2 regions of the Ectothiorhodosinus mongolicus genome follow, and region 1 is predicted to be linked to the other one. Evidence: predicted binding sites of a transcription regulator. Region 1 holds the regulator's gene; the other holds the start of a gene.
What was found. Region 1 encodes LexA, which represses DNA repair genes until DNA is damaged. Its sites were predicted from a motif close to TACTGTNNATATNNACAGTA; they were not measured.
Positions count from the first base shown of each region.

Region 2: the regulator LexA is predicted to act here: its motif matches at 1,674-1,693, upstream of CKX93_RS00295 (error-prone DNA polymerase).

Region 1 covers NZ_CP023018.1:1,897,227-1,912,911, forward strand. The annotation lists gene CKX93_RS09190 (efflux RND transporter periplasmic adaptor subunit) at 1-992, opposite strand, end outside; gene pabB (aminodeoxychorismate synthase component I) at 1,006-2,463, shown strand; gene imuA (translesion DNA synthesis-associated protein ImuA) at 2,531-3,130, opposite strand; gene lexA (transcriptional repressor LexA) at 3,140-3,742, opposite strand; gene CKX93_RS09210 (ABC transporter ATP-binding protein) at 3,854-4,624, shown strand; gene CKX93_RS09215 (ABC transporter permease) at 4,630-5,466, shown strand; gene CKX93_RS09220 (NAD(P)-dependent oxidoreductase) at 5,521-6,411, shown strand; gene ubiG (bifunctional 2-polyprenyl-6-hydroxyphenol methylase/3-demethylubiquinol 3-O-methyltransferase UbiG) at 6,446-7,234, shown strand; gene CKX93_RS09230 (ion transporter) at 7,206-8,042, opposite strand; gene CKX93_RS09235 (Maf family protein) at 8,141-8,734, opposite strand; gene CKX93_RS09240 (YceD family protein) at 8,893-9,441, shown strand; gene rpmF (50S ribosomal protein L32) at 9,462-9,656, shown strand; gene plsX (phosphate acyltransferase PlsX) at 9,667-10,701, shown strand; gene CKX93_RS09255 (beta-ketoacyl-ACP synthase III) at 10,698-11,669, shown strand; gene CKX93_RS09260 (response regulator) at 11,677-12,333, shown strand; gene CKX93_RS09265 (uracil-DNA glycosylase) at 12,362-13,030, shown strand; gene uvrC (excinuclease ABC subunit UvrC) at 13,011-14,843, shown strand; gene pgsA (CDP-diacylglycerol--glycerol-3-phosphate 3-phosphatidyltransferase) at 14,847-15,407, shown strand; gene aceK (bifunctional isocitrate dehydrogenase kinase/phosphatase) at 15,436-15,685, opposite strand, start outside.
Region 2 covers NZ_CP023018.1:100,398-116,082, forward strand. The annotation lists gene CKX93_RS00280 (Y-family DNA polymerase) at 1-326, shown strand, start outside; gene CKX93_RS00285 (DJ-1/PfpI family protein) at 349-1,008, opposite strand; gene CKX93_RS00290 (phasin family protein) at 1,176-1,553, shown strand; gene CKX93_RS00295 (error-prone DNA polymerase) at 1,709-4,795, shown strand; gene CKX93_RS00300 (hypothetical protein) at 4,863-5,588, shown strand; gene CKX93_RS00305 (quinone oxidoreductase family protein) at 5,595-6,572, opposite strand; gene CKX93_RS00310 (efflux RND transporter permease subunit) at 6,605-9,697, opposite strand; gene CKX93_RS00315 (efflux RND transporter periplasmic adaptor subunit) at 9,707-10,840, opposite strand; gene cydD (thiol reductant ABC exporter subunit CydD) at 11,053-12,699, shown strand; gene cydC (thiol reductant ABC exporter subunit CydC) at 12,696-14,375, shown strand; gene CKX93_RS00330 (cupin domain-containing protein) at 14,365-14,724, shown strand; gene CKX93_RS00335 (leucyl aminopeptidase family protein) at 14,672-15,685, opposite strand, start outside.

The DNA.
Region 1 (15,685 bases):
TCGCGGGTGATCAAAGCGTCGATCGGCACGGTCACGGCATCACTCACCGTACGTGTGGCAATACGCACCTCAACAAACATGCCGGGTCTTAGGCGGCCTTGGTCGTTGGGGACTTCAATTTCCACTCGCGCTTGTCTTGAAGCTTCGCGAAACTCCGGCGCAATGCGCTTTACCCGCCCCATGAAATCCTCGTCAGGCCAGGCGATCGTTACGATGCGCGCGCTTTGTCCGCTGCTTAAAAACGCATAATCGCGCTCGGTGACAAACACCTGGGCACGCAGCGGGTTTTGGGTCACCAAGGCCATGACCGGGGTATTGGCCTGCAAAATACTCCCTACATCGACAAAGCGATCCGCCACCTGCCATTCCTGCTCGGTATCGTCGCCATCGGCAATGAGGCGGGTATACGTTAAGCGCGTGCGAGCGTTTTCGAGTGCCGCCTCGCGCTGCGCAATTTGGGAGGCGGCCAGCTGCACGCGTGCCTCTTGCGCCGCCACATCGGTCTCGGCCGTTTCCAGCTCTAGCTGTGCGGCAATGCCTTGGGCTCTGAGCTCGCGCGTGCGCTCCAAAGCCCGTCGAGTCTGAGCCAAGGCGGCTTCCGCTTCCGCTAAATTGGCACGGCTGACATCGCGTTCAGCCTGCGCTTGAGAATATTCTTGGCGATAAATATCGTCTTCTAATTCCGCCAACAGATCGCCGCTGCGTACTGTATCGCCGATATCCACGGCTAGGTGATTCAGCCGTCCGGCCACCCGCGCCGGGATCTCCACGCGCTGCGCTGCCGCCAAAGTGCCGCTGACCCGTAGTTGTTGGGTGATGTCTTGCACCATGACATCGCTGGCCGTGACCGCGACGCTGGCGGCTGCGCGCGTTGGCGCGGTATCCGCCTCATCGCCGCTTTGCAGCCACAAAAATACCAATAATGCGCCGATCGCTCCCAGACCCAGGACCAGCGCTTTCTTTTTGTTTTCAGTGAGTGTCATTGCTTGCATTAGAATGCCGCTTATGTCGATTAGTTCTTATCCCCGCTGTGTCCGGCTCGATTGCCCGTCCGACAGTGCCGCTTTATTCGCCGCATTCGCCGATCGCGATTATGCCATCTGGTTGGACAGCGGTTCAGGCCGTGCACGTTGGGATGTCTTGTGTTTGGTGCCCTGGATCACGCTGGTTAGCCATGCCCACGGCACCGAAATCACTCACTGGGATGGTGGTTTGGATTCCGAGCTGGTGCGGCAAAGTGTCAGCACCTCCATTGAACCACCTTTACACGTGCTGCGGCGCAGCTTAGCCCCCCTGATGTGCCCTACCATTGACGCAAAGCAAGCGCTGCCGTTTTTCGGGGGCGCCGCTGGCTATTGGTCCTATGATCTCGGCCGCAGTCTCGAGTCGCTCCCCACCCAAGCTCGTGATGAACCCAGCATCCCCCTCATGACCCTCGGCATCTACGACTGGGCCATCCTCGTCGACCATCAAGAATCCGCCGTCTGGCTCGTCGGCCAAGGCCACACCCCCGCCACCCGCGACGCCTGGCCCACCCTTGTGGACTACTTCAACCAATGGGGTACGACCCCAACGAGCACCGCTAGTTGGGGTCGTACCCCATCTTTCGCTGAGTGGGGTCGTACCCCATTTCAATCTCGTTCAAAGTTGCGCAGCAACCTCACGGCTGAGCAATATGCTGGCGCTTTCGCGCGTCTGCAGGACTACATCCGCGATGGTGACTGCTATCAAGTGAATCTCGCACAGCGCTTTTGCGCCGAGGTCACCGGCGACCCCTTCGCCGCTTACCTCAAGCTGCGACACGACAGCCCCGCACCCTATGGCGCCTACCTCAAACTCCCGGAGTTCGAGATTCTGAGTAACTCACCAGAGTGTTTTCTGCGGCTAGAGCAGGGCACTGTCACCACCCGACCGATCAAAGGCACGCGGCCGCGTCACCCCGATGCAGAGCAAGATGCACAAGAGGCGAGATGCCTCCAAGAAAGCCTGAAAGACCGCGCCGAAAACCTCATGATCGTTGATCTATTGCGTAACGACCTCGGCCGCTGCTGCACGCCGGGCAGCATCCAAGTGCCGCAGCTGTTCACCTTAGAAAGCTACGCCAACGTGCATCATCTGGTGAGTACCGTCACCGGCCAGCTCGCCCCCGGCAAAGATGCCATAGATCTGCTCGCTGCCAGCTTCCCCGGTGGCTCCATCACTGGCGCCCCCAAACTGCGCGCCATGCAAATCATCGAGGAACTCGAGCCGCATCGCCGCGGCATCTACTGCGGCGCCATCGGCACCCTCGGCTTTGACGGCAACCTCAACACCAACATCGCCATCCGCACCGCGCTCCACAAAAGGGGACAGATTTATTTTGGCTCCGGCGGCGGCATCACCAGCGATTCGGATTGCGCCCAGGAATACCAAGAAACGCTCGACAAAGCCTCAGCCCTGCGCGCCATTCTCACCAATAGCTAATGCCCGCGCCACAACGGCCCGAGAAAAGCCATCCCACGAGCCAATTAACACGAGCCAATTAAGAAGCTCAAGCCACCCCGCGATTTTTCAACACCTCAATGCGTGGCCGACAAGGCTGATCCGGATAAAGCCGCAAGCGCAGCGCCGCCGTCGAAGCGCTTGCCGCCCAGCGACTGTGGCGATAAATAAAGCCGCAACATGCCCCTTGAGCCGCAGCCAGCTGCAAGCGCCGCAACTGCAAAGCCGTCACCCGCTCAGGCCAAAACAGCGCCGCCGCCACACTGCCATCGCGCAAAATCTGCTCACACGCCCACAGTGCCTGTTCCGCGGCGCGTGGTCGAATCACCAACACCCGTTCCAAAGCCAAGCCAGCCGCCACTAAGGCCGGCGCATAAGGAATATAGGGCGGCGCCACCAAAGCGATAATGCGTTGCTGTTGGGTGAGCTGCGCCAAACACGGCGCCAATAGACTGATCTCGCCGATGCCTGGTGCATCCAAGAGCAATTCTGTTAGCTGCCCCATAGGCCAGCCGCCGCCTAAACGCGCATCCAGCCGCGCATCTTCGGTTGATAGACGCGGCTGTTGTTGCCCGCCCGCACTCTCACCGGCCCGCCAGATATCGGAGCGTTGCTCCAGCAGTTGTTTCAGCGCCACCGGATCGCGCATCGCACACACCTACTGTGGCTGCGGGCGAATCACGCCAACGCTAATCCCTTCAATGCACAAAGAGGTCTTGTCCGGATCCAGATCGATAGGCGGGTAGGCGGGGTTCTCAGCGAGCAATTGTAGCCGCTGCCCCTGGCGATGCAGCCGCTTCACCGTCACCTCATCATCCAGGCGCGCCACGACGATTTGGCCAGGCTCTGCCACCTGCGTGCGATGCACCGCCAACAAATCGCCATCATGAATGCCGGCATTGATCATGCTGTCACCCTGCACCCGCAACAGATAATCCGGCGCCGGCTTAAACAAGCGCGCATCAATATGAAAATGATCCTCGATATGCTCCACCGCCAAAATCGGATGCCCGGCTGCCACCCGCCCAATCAGCGGCATACCGCCTGGCTGGGTCAGCTGGATGCCCCGCGAAACCCCCGAGGTCAGGCGCAGCACCCCCTTTTTCTGCAGCGCCCGCAAGTGACACTCCGCCGCATTGGGTGAGCGAAAGCCAAAAGCACGCATAATCTCATCACGCGTTGGCGGCATGCCCCGCTCATTCTGCGCGCTGCGAATAAAATCCAGAATCTGCTGTTGGCGGGGAGTGAGTGCTTTATCCATAATTTTACCTGTATTTATATACAGTACGCCAAAACCCCACCAAGAGACAACCTGCTTGAAACCCACCATCCGCTATGCCAGCATCCCTGCGTCCCCCGATCCGCGTGTGCCATGACCTCTGCTGCCGTCACCTCAAGCCCTCCCGAAGCGGCCATCGCCGAGGCCCGAGGTCTGCTCAAAACCTATGACGGGCGCATCGTCGTCGACCATATCGACCTCGCTGTGCGACCCGGCGAATTTTTCGGCCTGCTCGGGCCCAACGGCGCCGGCAAAACCACCACCTTGCGCATGCTCCTAGGCCACACCCCGCCCGATGCAGGGGAGCTCACGGTCCTGGGCTATCCCGTCCCGGCCATGGCCCGTGAAGCGCGCCAAAATTTAGGGGTCGTACCCCAATTTGATAATCTCGATCCTGACTTCACGGTTTGGGAGAACCTCTACACCTATGCGGAGTACTTTGGTCTGGGTGGGGCAGAGCGCTTGCGCCGCGTCGATGAGTTGCTCATCTTCGCCAACCTGAAAGAGCGCCAGACCGCGCGCATCAGCCAGCTCTCCGGCGGCATGCGTCGGCGCCTGATGCTCGCTCGCGCGCTCATCAATAACCCCGAACTGGTCATCCTCGACGAGCCTAGCACCGGTATGGATCCTCAGGCCCGCCATCACATCTGGCAGCGCCTCAAAGAACTGCAAAAACGGGGTACGACCCTCATTCTCACTACCCATTACATGGAAGAGGCTGAGCGCCTTTGCGATCGCCTGGCCATCATTGATCAGGGTCGAGTCGTTGCTTGCGGCAGCCCCCAAGCCCTGATTCAAGAGCATAAGGCTAAGGATCTGGAAACAGTATTCATCAAACTCACCGGCCACGAGCTGCGCGACTAGAGCCCATGCCCAACGCCCCCACCAAAGCCGCGCCCAAGGCCACAACCCAGTCTCGGCCTAACCCGTTGCGTACCACTCTGCCACGCTTGAGCCTGCGCGCATTGCCCGTTTGGCGGCGAAACCTACGCGTCTGGCGCAAAATCATGCTGCCCTCGATCATGGGTAACTTCGGCGAGCCGGTGCTGTACCTACTGGCCTTTGGCTTTGGCTTTGGCCTTTTGATTGGTGAGGTCGGCGACATCCCCTACATCGTGTTTCTCGCCTCCGGCATCATCTGCTCCAGCGCCATGAACACCTCCAGCTTCGAGGGCATGTACTCGGCCTACACCCGCATGTCCGAACAAAAAACCTGGGATGCCATGCTCGGTGCTCCGCTCAACCTAGACGACATCGTCTTTGGTGAAGTGCTCTGGGCCGCCACCAAAGCCTTATTTGCCGCTAGCGCCATGTTGGTGGTCGCATCAGTGCTTGGCCTAGTCGCCGATGCCCGTGCGTTACTCTCCCTGCCCGTCGTCTTTCTCGCTGGCTTCACCTTTGGTTCCATGGCGATGATCATGACCGCCGTATCGCGTAGCTACGATTTCTTTCTTTACTATTTCACATTAATTTTAACGCCTATGTTATTGCTATCTGGTGTATTTTTTCCCATGGATCAGCTGCCTCCCGTCGTCAGCCAAGTCATGGTCTGGCTGCCGCTGTATCATGTCATCGAGCTCGTACGCCCGCTGATCATCGGGCAATGGCCTACCCAAGTTCTGCTGCACCTTGGCGTTGTCTTGGCATACGGCCTCGCAGCTTTAAGTATCGCCACCGCCCTGTTAAAAAAGCGGCTGCTGTTCTAACGATGGAAACCTGCGCATGACCCCCAAGCGCACCTTAAACATAGGACCTCGCACATGAGCGAAAATCGCATGAAAGTTGGCTGCGTTGGACTGGGTATTATGGGTCGACCCATGAGCCTGCATGTGCAAAACGGTGGCCATGAACTTCATATCTGGGCCCGCCGTCCCGAGTCGCTGGAGCCGCTTAAAGCCGCTGGCGCCAACGCCCATAATAGCCTCACCGAGCTCATCCAAAGCGTCGATGTGCTCATTACCAACGTCTCAGACACCCCCGATGTTGAACAAATCCTGCTCGGACCTAGCGGCGTTAAAGAAACCGCCAGCTCCGGATTCACGGTCATTGACCACAGCACCATTTGTCCGGTGCGCACCCGTTATATGGCTGAGGCGCTGGCGGAAATGGGCATCGACTTTCTTGATGCCCCGGTCTCCGGCGGTGAAGCCGGCGCCATCGCCGGCACGCTCACGGTGATGGTCGGCGGTAAAGCCCCTGTGCTCGAAAAGCTGCGGCCGATCATCGACTGCGTCGCCGGCAAAATCACCCACGTCGGCGATCACGGCGCCGGGCAAATCACCAAGGCCTGCAACCAGCTCATCGTCGCCCAGTCATTGGTTGCCGTCTCCGAAGCTATTTCCTTGGCCGAAGCCGGCGGTGTGGATCCCGCAGCCATGCGCGAGGCGCTGCTCGGCGGTCTGGCTTATTCAAAAGTGCTGGAAGTCCATGGTCAGCGCATGCTCGATCGCGCCTACCCACCGGGCTTCAAAACCCGCTTGCACAGCAAAGACATGGGCATCGTCGTTCAAGCGGCTCAGCAACTCGGCGTGCCGCTGATGGGTGCCTCGCTGGCCGCCCAATGGCTGCACACCATGGCGGAGCAGGGGCGCGGCGAAGAGGATTCCGCTGTCGTCGCCGAACTTCAAAGGAAGCTCGCGGGTCAGAGCTAACGATGATCAGTCCAAAAGATGACGCGTCCCGGCAATGACAAGTCCTAACCGCCAGCAGAGCGCTGACATGGCCAGCTCCATCGATCCCCAAGAAGTCGAGCGCTATACCCAGCTGGCAAAAAGCTGGTGGGATCCCAGCGGGCCGTTCTGGCCATTACACACGCTCAACTGCGTGCGTACCGGCTACATTCGTGACCAGCTCTGCCACTATCTGGGCCGCGATCCGCAACAGCCCCAGCCGCTTACCGGCCTAGAGATTCTCGACATTGGCTGTGGCGGCGGTATTCTCAGCGAGGCGATGGCAGAACTCGGCGCCCGCGTCCATGGCGTTGATGTCACGCCACGCAACATCTTCATCGCCGAGCAGCATGCGCAAAACAGCGGGCTTGACCTGCGCTATGAATGCATCGCTGTCGAAGAGCTGGCCGCCACCGGTGCGCAATATGACGTCGTGCTGAATATGGAAGTGGTGGAGCATGTGGCGGATTTGCCCGGGTTCATGGCCGCCTGCAACCAGCTCGTCAAGCCCGGCGGCTTGGGCTTCATCGCCACCTTAAATCGCACTTGGATCGCCGGTTTCACCGCGATTTTTGGTGCTGAATATGTGCTCGGCTGGCTACCCAAAGGCACTCATCAGTGGCGCCGCTTCGTGCCGCCGAGAACACTAGAGGAGCTGCTCAATCGAGACAGTTTGGAGGTCATCGAGCGCACGGGTGTGCGGGTCAATCCCTTCACTCGCGGTATGTCGCTGACCCCATACATGGGCATCAATTACATGCTCATGTGGCGCCGCCTCAGTTCTGACCGGACTTCAGCTGCTTAATCTCTGCGCGTAAAGCGCTAATCTCCCGATGCAGCGCCTTGAGATCATCATGCAGCTGCTCGCTTTCGTTATGCACCACCTTCTCGATGGTCTCTTGCTCAAACTCCTGCTGTTCCACCGCTAGTGTCTGCATCGTGTTGACGATAATGGCGATAAATAAGTTCAAAATGGTAAAGGTCGCCACCAAAATAAAAGGCACGAAGAACACCCAAGCCCAAGGGAAGGTCTCCATCACTGGCCGCGAAATCCCCATCGACCAGCTCTCGAGCGTCATCACCTGGAATAGCGTGTACATCGAACGCCCCAGATGGCCAAACCACTCCGGGTATTGCTGGCCAAACAGGCCGGTGGCAATCACCGCAAACACGTAAAACAGCAAGATCAATAAACCGAAAATCGACAAAATGCCTGGCACAGCTTTGAGCAGCGCTTCGACGATAAAGCGCAACTTCGGCACCATCGACACCAAGCGCAGCAGCCTGAGGATTCGCAGCACCGCTAGCGGCCCGCTGGTGGGAATTAAGGCGATGCTCACCACCAGAAAATCAAACACATTCCAAGGTTGACGGAAAAACGCCGCGCGCTGCACGAACAGCTTGATTAATATCTCCACCACGAAAACGCTCAGAATCAAGCGATCCGCGCCGATCAGCCAAGGGCCCACCTGATCCATCAGGGCAGGGGAAGTCTCTAGCCCCAAAATCACCCCATTGATCAGAATCAGCGCGATAATCAGGCGCTGAGTTGTGCGGTTCTCGATGAAACCACCCAGCCGGCCCCGAAGACCAGAATCAACAGCAACCGACATAGCTCAGCCTTCCTCCAAAATAAAAATTGGGGACAATAAAAATTGGGGACAGACCCCTTTTTTTTCGAAAAAAGGGGTCTGTCCCCAATTTTTACAATTTAAATAACTGGGTGTCCTGCATCGCGCAGCATCCGCGTCAATCGAATCAAAGGCAGGCCGATCAGCGCCGAGGGATCCTCGCCCTCCAGGCGCTCAAACAGGGCCACCCCCAGACCCTCGGATTTGACGCTGCCAGCACAGTTTAGCGGCTGCTCCAGCGCGATATATCGCTGGATCTCAGCATCGCTTAAGACGCGAAAATGCACCTTAAAATCGACCCGATCCAGCTGCTCATCCCCCGAGTCCCCATCGTAAAGACAAAGCCCGGTATGCAGCGTCACACAACGACCCGACGAGGCGCGCAGCTGTTCCATCGCCTTGTCCTCGGTGCCTGGCTTACCCAGTACTTGCCCATCGAGCACCGCGCACTGATCCGAGCCGATGATCAATGCATCCGGATACTGCGAAGCCAGCGCCGTCGCCACTGCCCGGGCCTTAGCCTGTGACAAACGCAGCACCATCGCTTCGGGGCTCTCCTCAGGCTGCCGAGTCTCATCCACATCCGGCGAGAAACACGTGAAAGGCAGCCGTAAGCGCTCGAGTAATTCGCGGCGATAGGGAGAGCTCGAGGCCAAAATCAGGGGTTTGCTCATAGAATTCTCAGGGCAGCAGGCGACAGTGCAAAATTGCGGGGCGCTAGGGCAGCGTCAAAAAGCCCCGGCAGTATCCTTGATGCCTGCGCGGCTTTTCAAGCAGACACGCCCGTTTTTATTTTGACACCCATGGTCCCAGACCTTAGAATTGCGCGCTTATGTCCGTCGCAGCCTTGCCCCGTCAGGTCAATCCGTTATTACTGGCCAACCGGGGACAGTCACTGCGCGGCAGCTTGCCGGTGAAAAACTTTCCGCGGTTGGCAGAAGCAGTGGTGGATCTGCGTGGGCCAATCGTGGCAGAACTGGAGTTTGTGTTGACGCGCCCCGGGCGCTGCCGAATCCAGGGCAGGGTACAGGCGCCAGTGGCACTCACCTGCCAACGCTGCCTGCAGAGCATGGATTGGGACCTGGTCTCGGACTTTGCTTGGACACCAGTAACCGATGTTTTCAGTCGCGATGCGGCTGGGGGCGAAACGGCAGAAGCCGAGCCGGTAGAGTTAGAGGATGGACAGTTAGATGTGATCGTGGCGTTGGAGGACGAACTGCTCCTAGCGCTGCCAGCCGCGCCGCTGCATGAGGATACGAATTGCGCCGCGGGACTGAAAAAAGAATTTACGGCAGCTGAGCTGCAAGCAGGGCAAAAGCGGTCGGATAATCCCTTTGCCGTGCTGCAAGCACTCAAAGGCCAAGACAAGGGCAAGAATTAGGTTTTTACTGGAGAATCATCATGGCAGTTGCACAAGGTCGTACCACCCCCTCCCGTCGCGGCATGCGTCGTTCCCACGATGCGCTGTCCGGTCCGACGCTGTCGATCGAGCCCACCACGGGTGAACTGCATCGCCGGCATCACATCAGCGCCGATGGCTTTTACCGCGGTCGCCAGGTGATCAAGCCGCGCGAAGAGGCGGCTGACGAGGAATAAGCTGCCGCCGATGGCAGTCTCCTACACTATTGCTCTGGACGCCATGGGGGGTGACCATGGCGTCTCAGTCATCGTGCCAGCGGCCCAACAGGCCCTGCGCGAGTACAATGACCTCGCCTTGATTCTGGTGGGTCAGCCAGCCGCCATCGAGCCCGAACTCAAGGCTTGGAAAGCCAGCGAGCGGGAGCGCATACGCATCCAGCCCGCTAGTGAAGTCGTGGGCATGGATGAGCTGCCCTCTCAGGCCCTGCGTAACAAAAAAGACTCCTCAATGCGCGTTGCTGTGAACCTGGTCAAACAGGGCGAAGCGGCGGCCTGCGTGAGTGCCGGTAACACCGGTGCTCTGATGGCCACGGCCCGCTACGTCTTAAAAACCCTACCGGGTATCGATCGTCCTGCCATCATCACCGCCATACCCGCGATTGACGGTCACACCCATATGTTGGATCTGGGTGCCAACGTCGATTGTAGCGCTGAGCATCTCTACCAATTCGCGGTCATGGGTTCAGAGCTCGCTAGCGCCGTCGACAATATCCCCGCGCCGCGCATTGGCTTACTGAATATCGGTGAAGAAGAGATCAAAGGCAGTGATGCCATCCGCCAAGCCGCGCGCCTATTGGAAAATAGTCACTTGAACTACATCGGCTTCGTTGAAGGCAACGATATTTACGGTGATCGCGTTGATGTCGTGGTTTGTGATGGTTTCATCGGCAATGTCTCGTTAAAAACCAGCGAGGGCGTGGCGCGCATGATCTCGCACTTCGCGCGCACGGAATTCAATCGTAATTGGTTAACCCGCTTATCGGGCCTGTTGGCGATGCCGGTGCTCAAAGCCTTTCGTCGGCGCATTGACCCCGGCCGCTACAATGGCGCCAGCCTTTTGGGCCTGCAGGGTATCGTCATCAAAAGCCACGGCGGTGCTGACGCTGCAGCCTTTGCTAATGCCATCGGGATTGCCCGCATGGAGGCACAAAAGAGCATCCCGCAACGCATCGACAAGCGCTTAGAAGCCCTGCTCAGTCAACAAAAGGCAGCGCCCGCGTGACCCATTCCAAAATCCTCGGCACGGGCGGGTACTTGCCGGAAAAAGTCCTCACCAACCACGACCTCGAGGCCATGGTCGAGACCTCCGATGCCTGGATTCAAGAGCGCACCGGGATTCGCAAGCGCCACATCGTCTCCGATACTGAATCGACTTGTGACTTGGCGGAACAAGCCGCGCGCTGTGCTTTAGATATGGCTGGCTGCCGGCCTGAAGAGATCGACCTCATCATCATCGCCACCACCACGCCCGACCAAATTTTTCCCAGCACGGCCTCCATTCTGCAGCAACGCTTGAGGATTCATAACGCTTGTCCGGTATTTGATATTCAGGCTGTCTGCACGGGATTTGTGTATGCGCTGGGCATTGCTGATCAGTTCATCCGCAATGGCAGCGTCAAGCGCGCTCTGGTCATCGGCGCTGAGAGTTTCTCGCGCATCATTGACTGGACCGACCGCGGCACCTGCGTCTTATTCGGTGATGGCGCCGGTGCTGTGGTGCTAGGAGCCAGTGACGAACAGGGCATCATCGCCACCCATCTGCACGCTGATGGCCGCTATCGTACGCTCTTGCATGTCCCCGGTGGCCCGGGCAAAGCGCCGGCCGATCATGATGCCTGGGATCACCATGTGCACATGAAAGGTAATGAGGTTTTTAAATGGGCAGTCAATACCTTAGGGAAGATTGCTGAGGAAACGCTCGAGGCCAATGGCTTTGCCAAATCGGACCTCGACTGGCTCATCCCTCATCAAGCCAATGTGCGCATTATTCAAGCGACGGCGCGCAAGTTAAAACTCCCCATGGAGCGCGTCGTGGTCACGGTTCAAGATCACGGCAATACCTCAGCGGCCTCCGTACCCTTGGCTTTAGATGTGGCCGTGCGTGATGGCCGTATCCAACCCGGGCAGCTGCTGCTCATGGAAGCCTTTGGCGGTGGTTTTACCTGGGGTTCAGCGCTGGTTCGTTTCTAGTTGCGCGATGGCTAGCGCGCTGCCCATCACGGTATTTTTGGTTGACGACCATGCCCTGGTGCGCACCGCCATCGCCCGCATGCTCGAGAGTATCGAATCGCCCAATGTGACGGTTATTGGTGAGGCGCAAAGCGGTGAAGAGGCGCTGGAAGTGCTGCCGCGGCTGCGTCCTGATGTGGTGCTCATGGACTTGCATATGCCCGGTATGGGCGGTTACGAAGCCAGCCTCCGCCTGCGCGCCATCGATCCCGGGGTTCGCATTATTGTGCTGACCGCGCAAGACGACAGCCCTTATCCCGACTGGTTTCGCGATTGCGGCATTAGCGCCTACGTCACTAAAGACGCCAGCGCCGAGCAGCTTTTGGAAGCGATTTTGGGCGCCATGCAAGGGCAGCGGCAAATCCCCAACACCGATAGCCTGCCGGGCCAGCCGGAGATCGCTACGCGCATGACCCAACTCTCGCCGCGCGAGCGGCAGATGCTGATCCTATTGGTGCGCGGTATGCGGCCCATGGACGTGGCGCGCGAGCTAGATCTCAGCATCAAGACCGTGAGCACCTACAAAGCCCGCCTGCGCCAAAAACTCGACTGCCGCAGCGACATGGACCTGCTGCGCCTGGCGCTGGACTACGGTATCACCCGCCTGGAAAGCCCCCGTGCCTAACCCCGCCCCAAAAAAGGGGTCTGTCCCCATTTTTAAAAATGGGGACAGACCCCTTTTTGATCCTGATTGTCGGCGCTGCCCGCGTTTGGCGGGGTTTTTGGAGGAGGTGCGCAGCCAGCATCCGGGCTATCACGCGGCGCCGGTGCCGGCTTTCGGTGATCCCAAGGCGCGCTGCCTGATCGTCGGTTTGGCGCCTGGGATGCACGGCGCTAACGCCACCGGACGGCCCTTCACCGGCGATTACGCCGGCGTCCTGCTCTATGAAACGCTGCATGCTTTGGGCTTTGCCAATCAAGCCGAAGCGACGCATCGTGATGATGGGCTTAGTCTCAAAGGCATCAGAATCACCAATGCCGTCAAATGCCTGCCGCCACAAAATAAGCCGCTGCCGGCCGAGATCCGCGAGTGCAATGCCTATCTCAAAGCCGAACTTGACGAGCTTCCGCAACCCGCGGTGATCCTCGCCCTAGGCAGCATCGCCCACCAAGCCGTGATCCGCGCTCTGGGGCTGAAACAAGCCGACTATCGTTTTGCTCATGGCGCGGAGCACAGGGTCAGCGAAAGCCGTACCCTGATAGATTCTTACCACTGCAGTCGTTACAACACACAAACCCGGCGCCTGACCGCGGAAATGTTTCATGCGGTCCTAACGCGCGTCCGGGAGCGGGTGGACGCCTATGACCGATCCCACCCCTGAGCCACAAAGCTTTGACGGCAAAGCCTTCGTCCGGCGTCTCAGCCACGCCCCCGGCGTCTACCGCATGCTCGACAAACGGGGTACGACCCTATACGTGGGCAAAGCGCGCGATCTGAAAAAACGCGTCAGCAGCTATTTCCAAAAACAAGTCTCTGGCCCGCGCATTCAGTCCATGGTCACGCAAATCACCGATATTCAGGTGACCGTCACCGCGACCGAAGCCGAAGCCCTGCTGCTGGAAAGCAATCTCATCAAACAGTACCGGCCGCGCTACAACGTGCTGCTGCGCGATGACAAAAGCTATCCGATGATCTTTATCAGCGATCACACCTATCCGCGCATCAGTTTTCATCGCGGCCCGCGGCGGCGCCAAGGCCAGTATTTCGGGCCTTACCCTTCCGCCGGAGCGGTGAGGGAAACACTGCATCTGTTACAAAAAATCTTTCTATTAAGGCCCTGCACCGATAGCTATTTCTCGCATCGCTCCCGGCCTTGTCTGCAATACCAAATCCAGCGCTGCTCAGGGCCCTGCGTGGGCCTAGTGGCACCCGAGGATTACGCCAGTGATGTGGCTCATGCGGTGGATTTTCTGCAGGGGCGCAGTGACCAAGTGATCGCCGCGCGTGTAGAAAAAATGGAAGCCGCCGCTGCGCAACTGGATTTCGAGCAGGCAGCGCGCCTACGTGATCAAATCAGCCAATTGCGCCAGGTCTCGGAGCGCCAATACGTGAGCGGTCAAAGTGGCGATGTCGACATTATCGCTGTGTGTACCGGAGGAGGGCAGGCTTGCGTGCAGGTCTTCTCTATCCGCGCCGGCCTTAACCTCGGCAATAAATCGTTGTTTCCGCGTCTGCCTGAGGAGGCTTCGCCGGAAGCTTTAATGACCACGGTGATCAGCCAGTATTACCTTGGCCATGACGTGCCCAAAGAGATCATCCTCAGCCATGCCCCCGAGGATGAGGCGACGCTTGGGGCCATGCTGGAGTTACGCGCCGGACGCAAGGTGCAGATGAGCCACAAGGTCCGCGGCGAGCGTGCCCGCTGGCTGGAGATGGCGGTGCGCAATGCGCAAATGTCGCTGGACTCTCATCTGGCCACACGCGCTGGGATGCAGCAGCGCCTCGAGGGCCTAAAAAAAGCGCTCAACCTCCCAGCGCCGCCCATGCGTATGGAGTGTTTCGATATCAGCCACTCCCACGGCGAGGCCACGGTCGCTTCTTGTGTGGTGTTCAACGCCGAGGGTCCGGTGAAATCGGACTACCGCCGCTTCAACATCACAGACATTACGCCCGGCGATGATTATGCTGCCATGCATCAGGCGTTGATGCGCCGCTTTCGTCGCCTCAAAAATGGCGAGGGTCGCAGCCCCGACGTGTTATTCATTGATGGCGGCAAAGGTCAGGTCAGCCAAGCGCGTGAGGTACTTGAGACATTGCAGATCACCGACATCAAGATCGTTGGCGTGGCCAAGGGCGAGGGGCGCCGCGCAGGTCTGGAGACCCTCGTATTGAGCGATGCGCAAGGGCCGACTATACTGCCTCACGACTCAGCGGCGCTGCATCTGATCCAACAGATCCGCGATGAAGCCCACCGCTTTGCCATCACCGGCCACCGTCAGCGCCGCGCCAAGGCCCGCAAAACCTCGGTGTTAGAACAAATCGCCGGCATGGGTCCGCGCCGCCGCCAGCAGCTCTTGCAGCATTTCGGCGGATTGCAAGGCGTAGCGCGTGCTGGGGTGGAAGAAATCAGTAAAGTACCCGGCATCAGTCGGAAACTGGCACAGGATATTTTTGATGCGCTGCATGACGACTGACCGATGAATAGCTCTATTCCCAATCTACTGACCTGGATGCGCATAGCCCTGATCCCCTTGATCGTGGTGGCGTTTTATTATCCTTCGCAGTACGCCGGGCCCATCGCCGCGGGGATTTTTGCCTTGGCTGGCCTTACCGATTGGCTGGATGGCTATTTGGCGCGCAAGCTCGACCAAACTTCACGCTTTGGCGCTTTTCTTGATCCCGTTGCTGATAAGCTTATGGTCGCCACTGCGCTAGTGCTGCTGGTCGACCAGCTCGGTGGCTTGCTTTTGACCTTGGCTGCCGCTGTCATTATCGGCCGCGAAATCGCCATCTCCGCCTTGCGCGAGTGGATGGCCGAGCTGGGTCAGTCCGGCATCGTCGCCGTCTCGTGGATCGGTAAAGTCAAAACCACCGCGCAGATGATCGCCATCTTCCTGCTGCTTTGGGGCCTGCCAGTCGTGGGCCTGCCGCTGCTCTACGCCGCCGCCGGCCTCACGCTCTGGTCCATGTTCCTCTACCTGCGCGCTGCAAAAAAGGGGTTAAAAAAGGGGACGGATTTATTTTCCGGAAGAAAATAAATCCGTCCCCTTTTTTACGTCCCCTTTTTTAACCGCCGCCGCCTTCGACCTCAGGATGCTGCGCCGCTGTCTTGGTGAAGCGCACAGCCCGCGGATAGGGGAAGACATCGCCATGAATGCCTTGGTTGACGTCGTCTTGGCGCGCGCGCCAGTACTGATAATCCCAAAGATCCGGGTGCAGCTTCATCAATAGGCGTCGAATCCTCGGATCCGTGCTCAAAAAGGTCGGAAACTCCTCGGGGAAAATCTCATTCGGTCCCGCTGAGTACCAAGCATCT
Region 2 (15,685 bases), 200 kb from region 1:
TATTCGGCTTACAACTGCATGCCGACCATCGCCCCGAACAGGCCTGGAAGACCGCCTCTTTTGCTGCGCCCAAGGCAATGACAGTATCCTGTGCCACGACGACAGCCGCCCGTCGTCCCATTTGGTTGGTGTCTCGCCCCAGCCCCTGCCAAGCGCGCATCTCTATGCCGCCCCATCTTGAGCGCATTGAAACCGGCTGGTGGGATATGCGCGATGTACGGCGCGATTATTGCGATGCCACCAACGCTCAAGGACAGCGTCTGTGGGTTTATCAAGATTTGCGCGCCAAACATCAAGGCTGGCAGGTTCAAGGATTATTTGCCTGAGCCAACAATCACTGGCAGGAGTTCAATCGCCGTTTTGATGCGGCACCAAACGCCGGCGGCCGCCATCGCCAGGAAAGGGATATTCCATATTACGCGCTGCTGCCCGCGCCACGTCTTGACCATGAAAGCGCAGCACCAAATGCAGCGCCATATCAATGCCCGCTGAGATACCCGCTGAGGTGATCACCGAACCGGCATCAACGACAAACTCATCCTCCACCACCATCACTTCAGGAAATGCCTCGCGCATCCAAGGCAAGGAACGCCAATGCGTGGTGGCGCGTAAACCATCGAGCAGACCCGCCTGCCCCATCAGCATCGAGCCAGTACAAACACCCGCCAATAAAGGAATCCCGGCCCCGATCTGACGCAACCAATCGATCAGCACCGGATTATGGATCTCGGTGCGCGTGCCCTTACCCCCTGGCACCACCAATACATCAAAAAAGGGACAATCCGCGAAATCATGATCCGGCAGCACCCGCATGCCACCGGTTGTGGTCACCGGATCCTTGCTCTGTGCAATCAAGCGGATTTCAAAGGGTGACTCGGTTTCTGTGCGCTGCGCCTCATCCAAACGTGTGGTAGCGAACACTTCGAAAGGGCCGGTGAAGTCCAAGACCTCTACCTGCGGGAAAATCAGAATCCCCACCAAAGTACGATTTGCTTCAGATGTGTTCATAGGCACGGTCTCCTTGGTGTTGAGACAGTACAACATTCCTGCACTTTTTGTCTGGTCGAAAAAAAATGTTGCAATGCACAAAAAGATATTTTATGCTGCATCGCAACAAGGTCAGAAAAGCTTCTACCTTGGAATCTTTTTAAACCCTCGAAATCAGGAGATAGACCATGTACACCGAAATGTTCAACAGCATGCAGGATCAGATGGAAAAATTGGCCGCCCCCGTGCGTAAGTTCAACAACGCCACGATCGACCACATGTCCAAACTGGTTGACTACAACTTGACCACCATGCGCAACTACTCTGAAGTCGCCATTGAGCAGATGCGTGCTATGCAGACTGTTAGCGATCCTAAGAGCTTGCAGGCCTACATCAATGCCCAGGGCGAAGCTGCCAAGAACCTGAGCGAAAAAGTAGCCAAGGATGCCAACGAGTTGGTCGAACTGCAGCGCGGTTTCGCTGAGCAGGTTCAGAAGCTGAGCGAAGAAGGCCTGGCCACTGTGACCAAGCTGGAAACCCCAGTTGCTGTTAAGAAAAGCGCCTAAGTCCTAACTTAGCGTTGCTTTGAATGGGGTCTGACCCCTGCCAGGTTCACTGGTAGGAGTCAGACCCCTTCTTTATTTGGGGTACGACCCCAATTGGGGTCTGACCCCATTTTTTGCTTATACTGTTGATATATACAGTATAAGGAGAGATTGGCATGCTGCCCGCTTACGCCGAGCTGCAATGCGTCACCAACTTCACGTTTCTCAGAGGCGCTTCGCATCCTGAAGAGTTGGTGCAGCGAGCCGCTGAGTTGGGCTACGCTGCTTTGGCCATCACCGATGTGTGTTCGGTGGCCGCCGTGGTACGCGCCCACCAAGCCGCCAAAGAATACGGCCTGAAGCTGCTTATCGGCACACAAATCCAACTGACAGATCTACCCGGTGGCCAGCTGATGCTGCTGGCACGCAATACAAGCGGTTACAGCCATTTGTGCCAATTGATCAGTATCGGCCGCAGCCAAGCCGAAAAAGGCCAGTATTGCCTCAGCCTGGATAACCTCCCCAAAGATACCGATGATCTCATCGCGATTTGGGCCGTCGACTCCCAGACCCTGAATACACATACACCAAACCTACTCAAACCACTGCAAGAAAAATTCCCAAAGCGCCTTTGGCTGGGCGGCGGATTGTTTTGCAGCGCCACCGATGGCCAACTCATCCAGGATTTAGAAAATCTATCCGCCCACAGCGGCCTGCCAATTACCGCCGTAGGCGATGTCCACATGCATGTACGCGCCCGCCGCGCGCTGCAGGATGTACTCACCGCCATTCGCCTCGGCACCACCGTCGCCCAAGCCGGTCACGCCCTATTCCCCAACGGCGAACGCCATCTGCGCCCGCTTGAAGTATTAGCCCAGCACTATCCATCCCACTGGCTGGCTAATAGCCTTTCCGTGGCCGATGCCTGCCAATTCAGCCTAGACAGCCTGTGTTATCACTATCCACTGGATGATGTGCCCGAACACGAAGACGAAAACACCACCCTCAAACGCTTAGTCGACCAAGGCGCCCAAGCGTACTGGCCCGATGGTCTGCCCGATAAGGTCAGCCAGCTACTCGCCCATGAACTGAGCGTCATCGCCGAACTCGGCTATGCCCCCTACTTTCTCACCGTCTATGACATCGTGCGCTTTGCCCGTGAGCGCGGCATTTTGTGTCAGGGCCGAGGCTCTGCAGCAAACTCCGCCGTGTGTTACTGCCTGGGGATTACTGCGGTAGACCCCGCCAAATCCGATATGCTGTTCGAGCGTTTCATCTCCAAGGAACGCAATGAGCCGCCCGATATTGATGTGGATTTTGAGCATGAGCGGCGTGAAGAGGTGATCCAGTACATCTATAACCGCTATGGGCGAGACCGCGCAGCTCTGGCGGCCACAGTCATCACCTACCGTCGCCGCAGTGCCATTCGCGATGTCGGCAAAGCCTTAGGCCTTGCCCTCGATCGCCTGGATGCCTTGGCCAGCAATATGGCCCGCTGGGATGCGGGCTTGGCTGAGGAGCGCCTGCGTGAAGTCGGTCTGGACCCACAAGACCCTAGCATTGTGCGGCTCATGCAATTGGTCAAAGACATTTACGGCTTCCCACGCCACCTCTCGCAGCATGTGGGTGGTTTTGTCATCTCCCGCGAACCGCTACATACCCTAGTGCCTTTAGAAAATGCGGCCATGCCCGGGCGTACCATTATTCAATGGGACAAAGACGATCTAGACGCGCTGGGCCTATTGAAAATCGACGTCCTGGCACTGGGCATGCTCACCGCCATTCGTCGCAGCTTCGGCCTCATCGCCGAGCACACCGGCCAACAGTTAAGCCTAGACAGCATCCCCAGCGAAGACCCACAGGTCTATCAAATGATCAGTGCCGCCGATACCGTCGGCGTCTTTCAAATCGAATCACGCGCGCAAATGAGCATGTTGCCGCGCCTCAAACCGCGCACCTTTTACGATCTGGTGATCCAAGTGGCCATCGTGCGCCCGGGGCCCATTCAAGGCGATATGGTGCATCCCTACCTGCGCCGCAGCCAGGGTCTAGAACCGGTGCAATACCCACATGCTGATGTTGAGGCTGTACTCAAACGCACCCTAGGCGTGCCGCTGTTCCAAGAACAGGTCATTAAACTGGCCGTAGTGGCCGCCGGCTTTAGCGCCGGTGAGGCCGATGGTCTGCGGCGCGCTATCGCGGCTTGGCGGCGCAAAGGGCAATTACACGTCTTTCGTGAGCGCCTACTGCAAGGCATGACCGCCCGAGGCTACCCGCAAGCCTATGCCGAGCAGATTTACCATCAGATTTTAGGCTTTGGTGAATATGGCTTCCCCGAATCCCATGCCGCCAGTTTTGCTTTGCTGGCCTATATCTCCGCTTGGTTGAAACACCATCATCCCGCCGCTTTTGCCGCCGCCTTGATTAATAGCCAACCCATGGGGTTTTATGCACCCGCACAGTTGATTCAAGACGTCCGCCGTCATGGCGTGGAAGTCCTACCGGTAGATGTGTGTCATAGCCAATGGCATTGCACCCTAGAAGGCCCCACCGCAAAACCGAGTCTGCGTTTGGGTTTATGTCTGATTCAGCACCTGGGACAAGGCGCCGCACAGCGCTTACTAGAAGCACGCCAGCAACAAACTTTTAGCCATTGTGAGGATCTGATCCGTCGCAGCAAACTCGACCGCCGGCAAGTAGAAGCCTTAGCCGCTGCCGATGCCTTGCAATCCCTCAGCGGGCATCGCCATGCCGCGCGCTGGGATGCACTGGCCACCGAAGCGCCCCTGCCCCTGCTGGATGGGATACCCATTGAGGAACCCAAAGCTGCCTTACGCGCCCCCAATGAAGCCGAGAATCTATTAGCCGACTACGCCAGCTTAGGCTTAACCTTGGGACGCCACCCACTGGCTTTGATTCGTGAACAACAACCGCAATGCCCGACCCAAACTGCGCGCCAACTGGCGAATTTGGGCAATCGTCGCCGCGTGCGCTATGCCGGCTTAGTCACCACCCGTCAGCATCCGGCTTCGGCCAAAGGCACGGTTTTTCTCACTCTAGAAGATGAGACTGGACCGGTGAATGTTATTGTTTGGGCGCATTTGGTCGAGCGCTTTCGCCTGCCGCTATTACAATCCCAGCTGCTGGAGGTGCAAGGTGAGCTGCAACAGCAAGATGGCGTCATGCATCTCATCGCCCAACGACTGGATAATCGCAATGCCTGGTTGGGCGCTCTACACACCCGCTCACGGGATTTTTGTTAAATCCGGTTTGACAATAACCCCTCAAACTGGTCAGATTCAGATAGGCACCCCACAAAGAGTCCGGCACATGCGCCTTAGCAGGCTATTAATCGGGGTTTTATTCTGGGCTTCGGCTTCCCAAGTCAGTGCCCATGAACAAATTCGCGACTGGTGGATCACCGTCGAGGACTCCAGCGAACAGCTCACCGTCTTGGCTTTCACCCGCAGCGATGATGGCCACGCCTTCGCCATTGGCCAAACTCAAGAAGGCCCGATCAAAGCCGCGATATTGATTAATAACGCCCAACTCAGACTCGCCGATCAAGCCTGTTGCGTCGAAGCCCAAGTCATGGGGAACGGCGAGGCACCGATTATCTCGACCTATATCCGCCCCGGAGCACAGCGCGCCCAACAAGACCGCGAGACATTGGAGTGGGCTTTATGGCAGCCCGGCAGTGGTGAACCGCCCTCTGCGCTCGTTCAAGCGCTCATGCGCGGCGATACCGTGAGTCTGCGGGTTGAGGATGATTTTGGTGAACTGCATCAGCTCAGCTTCTCACTCAAAGGCGCTGGCGATGCTTTGCGCTGGATGATCGCCCAAGGACCCATGACCATCACCCATGACACGGTGGACACCCTCACCCAGCTCGCTGCCCATGAATGCCGCGGCGGCCGAGCCGCCATCGATCATTGCTTCGACAATATCGTCTCTTGCTGGGACCGTCAGCATGAGGGCGCCTCAGCCCTTGCCTTCCATGGCTGTTTGCGCGTCGCCGGTGTTATGGGGCCGCCACGCGCCCAAGCGGCGGAATAACCCGCCCTAAGGGATCAGTACGGTCGAGCCCGTGGTGCGTCGCGCCTCCAAATCGGCATGAGCTTTAGCCACATCTTTTAACGCATAGCGCTGGCCGATTTCGATCTTCACCACGCCCTGCTGCACGACTTCAAATAAATCCCGCGCCGCCCATTCCAACTCCTCACGCGTAGAGATGTAATGAAACAGCGAGGGTCGGGTCAAAAACAGCCCGCCTTTTTGCGCCAAAAGCCCCGGTGCAAACGGCTTCACCGCGCCTGATGCATTGCCAAAGCTCACCATCATGCCGCGTGAACGCAAGCAATCCAGCGAACCCATGAAAGTGGCATCACCTACCGAGTCATAAACCACATCCACACCTTTACCGCCGGTGAGCTCGCGCACGCGCGCCACAAAATCTTCTTCTTGATAATGAATCGGGTGATCACAACCATGAGCGGCCGCCAAAGCCGCCTTCTCAGCACTCCCCACGGTACCGATCACGGTAGCGCCCAAATGCTTGGCCCACTGACACACGATCAGGCCGACACCGCCGGCTGCCGCGTGAATCAACACAGTATCGCCGGGTTTCACGGCATGAATGCGGCGAATCAGATAATGCGCTGTCATGCCCCTAAGCATCATGGCTGCAGCCGTTTCATCACTGATGTCGTCAGGCAGTTTCACCAACTGTTCAGCAGGCATATTGCGCTCTTGAGCATAAGCGCCCGGCGGTGTCGCGGCGTAGGCGACCCGATCCCCTACTGATAAGTCCTGCACCTCAGCGCCGAGGGCTTCAACCACACCGGCCGCTTCCATGCCGAGTACGCCAGGCATTTGCGGCAGAGGATAAAGCCCCGTCCGGAAATACACATCAATGTAATTCAAGCCCACCGCGGTTTGTCGCAGACGTACCTGTCCTGGCTCAGGATCAACCACACTCATGGGCTCCCAGCGCATCACCTCGGGGCCACCGGTTTCATGGATTTGAATCGCAAAACTCATACCGCTTTTCCTTTAAAACGTAAAGACCCCCACTAGGAACTGGAGGCGCCAGCCGGCTCAGAATCGGGTAAGGCGGTCTCTGCCTGGCGATCTTTGGCCAAATAGAGATACACCGCCGGCACCACAAAAAGGGTGAACAACGTGCCGATGGTCATCCCCGCGGCAATCACCAAACCCATGGCAAAGCGCGCTCCAGCGCCTGCACCTGTGGCGATTAACAAAGGCACCATTGCTAATACCGTTGCTGCAGTAGTCATCAAAATCGGTCGCAGACGGATCCCCGCGGCTTTTTCGATGGCTTCACGCTTAGCTAGGCCCTCTTCCTGCAGCTTATTGGCAAACTCCACAATCAAAATGCCGTGTTTAGCGATCAGGCCAATCAGCGTCACCAGCCCCACCTGGGTGTAAATATTCAAGCTGGTAAAGCCCAAGCTCACAAAAATCAACGCACCGGCAATCGACATCGGCACGGTTACCAACATAATCAGGGAATCGCGGAACGACTCAAACTGAGCCGCCAACACCAAATAAATCACAATCAGCGCGAAGAAAAAGGTCATCACCAATTGCTGACCTTCCATGACCAGCTGTCTGGACTGCCCGGCGTAATCGACACTGTAGCCCGGCGGCAGTACATCGGCGGCGATCTTATCGAGCTCCGCTAAAGCATCGCCCAAGGTCACCCCAGGCCGAGGCACCGCCGATAAGGTCACCGCATTCAACTGTTGAAAGCGCTTCAGCTGTTGCGGCTGCACGCTGTGCTCTAGCGAAATCAATGTATCCAGAGGGACCAACTCGCCTTGCGCATTGCGGGTATAAAGATCCTTGAGCTGTTCAGCGTTGAGACGATCGACGCGCTGCAATTGGGGTACGACCCTATAGGATCGGTCCTCCATTGAAAACCGATTCACTGGCGCGCCGGCAAACAAAGCCGCTAAATCACCGGATAGGGTTTGCATGTCCACGCCCATCAGCGCCGCTTTCTCGCGGTCGATCACAATCTCGGTGCGCGGCCGGTCAATCTTTAAGTCCCCGTCAATAAAAATGAAACGCCCACTGGCCATGGCACGGCCGATCATCTCTTGCGCAATCTCCTGCATATTCTCCGGCACATCTGTGGAGCGGATCACAAATTCCACTGGGGCACCGCCACCAGCGCTGGGTAAGGACGGTGGCACTAAGGCAAACGTGCTCAAACCCGGAATCAGGTCCAGAGCGGGCTGCATGTCCTGCTCCAAAATCTCATGCGTACCACGCGAGCGCTGCTCCCATGGCGCCAACACGTAACCCGAAATAGCCAAATTGGTCAGACCACCAAACCCGTTGATAATAAACACATTATCCATCTCAGGGATATCGTCCAGGAAACGATTCAGAAGCGCTGTGTTGCGCTCCACCTGATCCAAAGTCGCTGTAGCGTCCGCCTCTGAGATGGCGAACACAAAGCCCAAGTCTTCCTTGGGCTCGAGCTCGGTGGAGCTGCTGACAAACAAGAAGTAACAAGATATCAACACAATCAGCCCAAACAACAACACCACATGCCGGTCATCCATGAGGCTATGCAAACGGCGCTCATAGCGCTGATGCAGGCCATCAAATCGTGCATCCAGCCAGCCCTCCAAACGACCCTTGCCGGCTTCGCCGCCACTGGGCTTGAGTAAACGCGAGCACAACATAGGCGAGAGCGTCAAAGCAATGACGCCAGAGAGAATCACCGATGCCGCCAGAGTAAAGGCAAATTCCGCGAACAGAGTGCCCGTGATACCACCGACAAAGCCAATCGGCAAAAACACCGCTACCAAACTGGTGGACATCGCCACAATCGGCCATGCCAACTCGCGCGCGCCCCTGAGCGCTGCATCGAATGGGGCCATGCCCTCCTCGATGTGTCGGTGCACATTTTCCACCATGATAATGGCGTCATCGACGACGATGCCGATGGCCAAAACCATGGCCAGCAGGGTCAACAGGTTGATAGAGAAGCCCAACAAAAACATCAAAAACAAAGTGCCGATCAAAGACAGCGGAATGGCAATCACCGGGATAATCACGCTGCGCATAGAACCCAAGAAGGCATAAATCACACCCACCACAATCAGCAGCGCAATGATGATGGTGATCAATACCTCGCGCAGGGCGCTCTCGATATAAAGCGTTGAGTCATAGACGATCTCGCCAATCAAGCCCTCCGGAAAGGCGCGCGCGATATCACTTTCCCAAGTATCACGAACCTCGGCGATCACATCTAAGGCGTTGGCATCGGGTGAGATCTCAACCCCAATAAATGTCGCCGTCAGGCCATTAAAGCTCACTGAGCTGTTGTAATTCTCTGAGCCCAGCTCCACATCGGCAATATCCCCCATGCGCACCAGGTTGCCGTTGTCTGAGCGAACCACCAACCGTTCAAACTCCGCCACGGTGGATAAGTCCGTGCTAGCGGTGAGCTCAACCGTCACAGCCTGGCCGCGAGTGACGCCCACGGGAGCCAAAACATTGTTTTGCAACAGGGCACGGCGCACATCATTACCGGTCACGCCGCGGGCCGCCATACGGTCGGGATCCAACCACAGGCGCATGGCAAATGTGCGGCTGCCAAAGATCTCAGCGCGCTGCACACCCGGGATCGTGGCAATCCGCGGTTCCACCACGCGCACCAGATAATCGGTGATTTGATTATTGTTCAGAACTTCCGAGTAAAAACTCAGATACATCGCCGCCACGGTCTCACCCACGGCCAGCTGCACCACCGGGTCTTCCGCTTCACCGGGTAGGTCACCACGCACCTTGTTCACTTGTGCAGCGATTTGTGTGAGTGCCTGATTGGGATCGTAATCCATGCGCAAAAAGGCCTCGATGGTGCTGACCCCTGAGACACTGGTGGAGACGATGTAATCAATGCCCTCTGCTGAAGCGATCTCACGCTCCAGCGGCGTGGTAATAAAGCCCTGGATGAGGCTGGCATCCGCCCCGGTGTATACCGTAGACACCGTCACCTTGGCATTCTGGATTTCCGGAAATTGGCGGATATTCAAATCCAGCCCAGCACGCAGCCCCAACAACAAAATAAACAGACTGACCACCAAGGCCAGCACGGGCTTACGAATAAAAACATCGGTAAAGCGCATGGCGGCCGCCTAGCTATCGATCGGGGTGGGCATGAGTTCTTCCGGCGGGTTCACCGCGGGATCATCAATAATCTCAACCACGCCTTCATTGCGCAGCTTCAATAGTCCGCTGGTGGCAACGCGCTCGCCGGCTTCCAAGCCCTCAAGAATAATCACCAAATCCCCACGCCGCTCACCGGTGCGCACCAAGCGCTGATAGGCACGCACGGCTCCCTCCTCATCCTCACGAATGGTGTAGACCAACTCGCCATAAGGCTGAAATCGCACAGCTGACTGCGGCAACACCAAGACATCAGCCACTTCACCCATATCTAAAGACACCCGCCCAAACATGCCCGAACGCAACAAACCATCGGCGTTATCCACCAGTCCCTGCAAGGCCAAAGTTCTGCTTCCGGCGGCTACGCTAGGCTCAATAGCGATGAGCTCGCCATCCAGCGGTTCCTCACGAGTCGCAGTGTGCAAAACAAAATGCTGGCCCGAGTACACATGCCGGGCATGCCGTTCAGCCACCGAGAAATTCACATGCAGCTGATCGCGCGTCTGCAGGCTAACAATGGGTTCGCCGGCGTTCACAAACTGCCCCTGGTTGACTTGCCGAATCCCTAGCTCACCGGCAAAGGGCGCACGCAACACCTTTTGATTGATTCGCGCTTGCTGCTCTTGCACCGCTGCGCGCGCCTGCCGGGCCTCGGTTTGCCGGCGCTGCAGGTCCGCCACCGAAATATTATTCTGTTCAGCCAACCGCTCGGCACGCGCCAATTCCAGTGCCGCCAGTTCACTGGTGGCCTCAAGACGCTCCAATAAAGCCTGTTCGGTACGCGTATCTAAGCGCAGCAGCACATCTCCTGCGGCCACGCGACTGCCACTGGCAAATAGGATCTCATCAACCACTCCGCCGACCTCTAAAGTCAGCATCGTGCCTTGCACAGCGGCCAAATCCCCCACGGCCTCTAGCTGTGGTTGCCAAGCCATGGTTCTCACCTCACTCACCGTCACCGCTGCGATCGGTGGCGGCAAATTGTCGAACAAATCAGTGAGAAAAGCGTTCAGCCAAGCTTTAAAACCGAAGATGCCCCCAAAAACAATGAGGACCCCAGCGAGCATGATGATCATGCGGCGATTGGATAGTCGCAATGGCATAGTGTTGATGAAGCCTTGATTGAAAGGGGCAGGCAAAGCCTGAGAAAGGAGATAGTGTAAGGGATTGTGGCACCATTCAGAAAGGCTACAATGACCCCGCTTGTGACATAGGACTAGTGACTCTGACTCAACAATCCACAGAAAAATCCCATCAGATCACACCAGGGGATGCTCAGCGATGGCTGGCCGCACAAACGGGGGCTGAGTCACGCTTGCTGCAATCGGCCGTTTTTGCTGGCGCGGTGGGTGGCTGGTTGGTGATCGCTCAGGCGGGGTTGATTGCCTGGATTCTGACGCAGATCTTGCTCCATAGCGCGCCTGCGTCAGCGCTATTGGGGGCTTTTGTTAGCTTGGCCGCGGTCATGCTGCTGCGTGTGACCCTTGGCTGGGTACGAGAGGTACTGGGACAACGCGCGGCACTGGGCATCCAGGGTCGTCTGCGGCAAGAGTTATTCGCGCACTTAGGGGCCTTGGGACCCGTACGACTGGCGGACTATCACAGCGGCAGTCTATCAGCAGCGCTGGTGGAACAAATCGAGGCCTTGGGCGGCTACTACCAACGCTATTTGCCGCAGGTGAAACTGGCTTTACTGATTCCTGTGGGCATTTTATTGGCGGCGGCTTGGCTGCATTGGCTGAGTGCACTGATTTTATTGCTCATCGCGCCTCTGATTCCGCTGGCTTTGGCGCTGTTTGGCATGGGTGCAGCGCGCATTAGCCGACGCCAGCAAGCCACCGTGGCGCGCTTGGGCGGTCACTTTCTCGATCGCCTGCAGGGTCTGGTCACGCTGCGCTTGCTCAATGCCCAAGGCGCCGCCGCCCGGGCCGTGTACGCCGCAGCTGATGGCTATCGGCAATCCAGCATGAAAGTGCTGCGCGTCGCCTTTTTGTCCTCAGCAGCCCTTGAACTGGTGAGTGCCGCGGGCATCGCCTTAGTGGCCATTCTTATTGGGTTTACACTCATGGGCTGGATTGACTGGGCATGGGCGCCAGAGATAAGCCTATTTGCAGGCCTGTTTGTGTTACTCATGACACCGGAATTTTTCGCGCCCCTGCGTCAATGGGCACAGTCTTATCATGATCGCGCCAACGCCATTGGGGCGGCGCAAAACCTCATACCCCTGTTGCATCGAGAGGCTCCGAAGGCCGCTCCTGTCCATACAAGAAACTTTTCGGCTGCCAAGCGTGAGTCGCAAACCGGTGCCGAAGTGCAATTGGACGATGTCTCGGTGCATTACGGCCGCGGCCAGCCCGCTTTGCATGAGGTCAGCCTCAGCATAAAGCCCGGCGAAAAAATCGCTCTAGTCGGCCCTTCAGGATCCGGAAAATCCACGCTATTGCATGTCTTAGCGGGATTCATCCAAGCCGATAGCGGTAGCGTGCACATCAATGGTGCCGACCCAGATCCTATTAATCAGATCGCCTGGGTGGGTCAGCGACCCCATGCCTTTAGCGGCACGTTGGCGGACAATATTCGCTTGGGCAACCCGGATGCCGATACCGGCAGTCTCGAGCATGCAGCCACCCAAGCGGGCGTCATGAAATTCGCCCGCGCGCTACCGGCTGGCTTGGACACGCCACTGGGTGAGCGTGGTCATGGTCTTTCTGGCGGCCAAGCCCAGCGTCTGGCTCTGGCAAGGGCCGTGCTGAAAAAAGCGCCTTTATGGCTACTGGATGAACCCACCGCAGGCCTAGATCCCGATACCGAGGCGCAGGTCTTGGACGCCTTAGAGCAATCGGTGCGAGCCGGCGCTACGGTCTTAATCGCCAGTCATCATCCGCGCGTGATGGCCTTTGCCGATCGCGTTATCCACTTAAGTGATGGCCGCGTCAGCGCGCCCGAGGCGGCATTGCCATGAACCATATCTGGCCTTTTGTGCGACAAGCGGCGCCGCGCCTGCCCTGGTTCATCCTTGGCATCCTGCTCTCCGTACTGGCGGTACTTGCCGCCATGGGTTTATTGGCCGCTGCCGGTTGGATTGTAGCGGGCGCAGCCAGCATCAGCCTGCTGGCGGTAGGCAGTATCGAGTTAGGCCGCTCTACCGGCCTGATTCGCGGCTTTGCTCTGACTCGCACGCTCGCGCGCTACGCCGAGCGTTTGGTGAATCATGAGGCGGTGTTGCGCCATCTCGCGGATTTGCGCCACTGGCTATTCATGCGCCTGGCACCTCTGGATCCCGCGACGCTGGCGCGATTTCGCTCAGCCGACTTGCTGCAAAGGCTGGTGGGCGATGTCGACACCTTGGATGGCATTTTCCTCAGAGTCATCACGCCCACGCTGACCGCCTTATTCACGCTACTGGTGGGCGCGATTGTGCTGGGCTGGCTGGCGCCGTTGACCGGGCTTTGGATCATTATCCTGCTCGCGGGTACCGGTATCGTCTTACCGCTTGTGGCTTTGACCATGGGTAAACCGGCCGGTGAAGCGCGCACCATTGCTGCCGCCCAAGTGCGTGAGTTGGCTATTGAAGGCGTTAAAGGTTTAGCAGAACTGCGGGTGTTTGGTGCTTTAGAAAAGCATAGCCAGGCATTGCAATCAGCTGAGGCAAACCGGGCCCGCGCCGAAGCCCGCCTTGCTGCCTGGGGAGCCTTGGGTGATTCCGCGGTACTATTGGCTACCTTGGGTGCTTTGTGGCTGGCGCTGTGGTTGGGCGCTGCGTGGGTGGCCAATGACCAGCTCTCGGCGCCATTGGTGGTCGTGATTGTGCTGGCTAGCTTGGCCATTGGCGAAGCTTTGCTGCTGTTGCCTGGCGCTTTTTTGCGCATCGGTCAAATTAATGCCGCGGCTGGGCGCTTGCGGCAAATCTCTGATACCACCTCTTCGCTACCCGAAGCCGCCCAACCCGCGCTTATGCCCACTGGCGAAGCGCTTAGCATTGACAAGCTAAGCCTCAGCTATCCCGGCCGAGAGGCCGTCTTACGGCAGGTCTCCTTTTCCCTGAAACGGGGTCGTACCCTATTAGTGACGGGAGCGAGTGGTTCGGGTAAGAGCAGCTTGGCGCAGGCATTGCTGCGCTTGGTGCCCATCGACTCAGGAGAGATGCAGATCGATACGACGCCGATTGAGGCGCTGCGCTATGAGGATTTGTACACGCTGGTGGGCGTGCTCAGCCAAGAGACGGTCTTATTTGCCGACACGGTGGCGGGCAATCTGCGCCTGGGCAAGACCGATGCGAGTGAGGACGAGCTCTGGGAAGCTTTGCGCCTGGCGGTTCTGGATGAGTTCATCCAACAACTGCCCGAAGGCTTGGAAACGCCGATTGGTGAGGGCGGCGCCCTTCTCTCGGGTGGTCAAGCCCGGCGTTTGGCGCTGGCGCGCATGTTGTTGCGGCAACCGCAGATCGCCATTTTGGATGAGCCCTATCGGGGTCTGGATGCAGGCACCATCGATCAGCTCAATCAGCGCCTAGCGCCCTGGCTGGCGCAGCGCTGCGTACTGGTCATCGCTCATGAGCCCAGCATGTCACCCCCAGCCAGTGAGCATCTGCAACTGCTGCAAGGACAACTCACAGGGGCGGCGCCACATGGCGGGTAATTTCTTCGAAGATCTCAAACCTGGCGCGAAAGAGCGCGTGGACGCCCTATTCCAAGGTCAGCATGCACGTATCGAGCGCATCGTCTCTCATGGCCACTGCTCCCCCGAGGGGTTTTGGTATGACCAAGGCGAAGCCGAATGGGTGATGGTGGTTCGCGGTCAGGCTATCTTGGATTTCAAGGAGCCCGAGGAGCGCGTCACCCTAACAGCCGGTGATTGGCTTTGGATTGCGGCTCAGCGCCCGCATCGCGTGCATTGGACCACGCCCGATGAACCCACCCTATGGCTGGGTGTATTTACCGGGGATAGCGCGCTTCCAACATCGCATAAGCCGCCCGAATCCCCATAGCCTCGCCGCCTTTTGGCCGACCCGGACGTGAACGAGTGTTGTAGGCCATGACGTCAAAATGCGCCCACAGCTGTTCTTGGGGCACGAAGGCTTTGAGGAATAAGCCGGCAGTGATGGCACCGGCATAGCCACTGCCACTGCTATTGGCAATATCAGCGATATCGCTGTCCAGCATATGTCGATAGGGATTGTGCAGGGGTAAACGCCAAACAGGATCATCGTTAGCCATGCTGTGCGCCAGCAAACTATCGGCTAGCGCATCATCGTCGGTGAAATAAGCCGCGATTTCCGTGCCCACGGCAATACGCGCTGCGCCAGTCAAGGTTGCAAAATCCAAAATCAAATCGGGCTTTTCTGCACAGGCCTCAGTCAGCAGATCACACAGTACTAAGCGCCCCTCAGCATCGGTATTGTCCACCTCGACACTCAAACCGCCGCGAGTGGGGATCACATCCCCGGGCCTAAAGGCTTGGCTGCCTATGGCATTTTCCACCGCGCCAATCAGCACCCGCAGACGCACCGGTAAGTGCTGCGCCATAATCAGCCGCGCCAAACCCAGGACATGCGCGGCCCCGCCCATATCCTTTTTCATCTGGCGCATGCCCTTAGACGGCTTTAAATCTAAGCCGCCCGAATCAAAGCACACGCCCTTACCCACCAAAGTGACTAAGGGATGCTGGGGATCCCCCCAACGTAAATCGAGACAGCGCGGTTCATGGGCGCTGGCACGACCCACCCGATGGATCGCGGGATAATTTTCTTTGAGCAGCTTATCGCCAACAATTTGGGTGAATTCGCCGCCGAAATGCTGTGCCAGCTCCTCACACACCACTGCCAAATGCTCGGGCATCATGTCTTCAGCGGGGGTATTGATCAGATCACGCACCAGCGCCACCGCCTCCACCGTATGCGTGATCAAAGCCACGTCTTGGAATGGCCAACCGGCCAATGACAAGCGCAC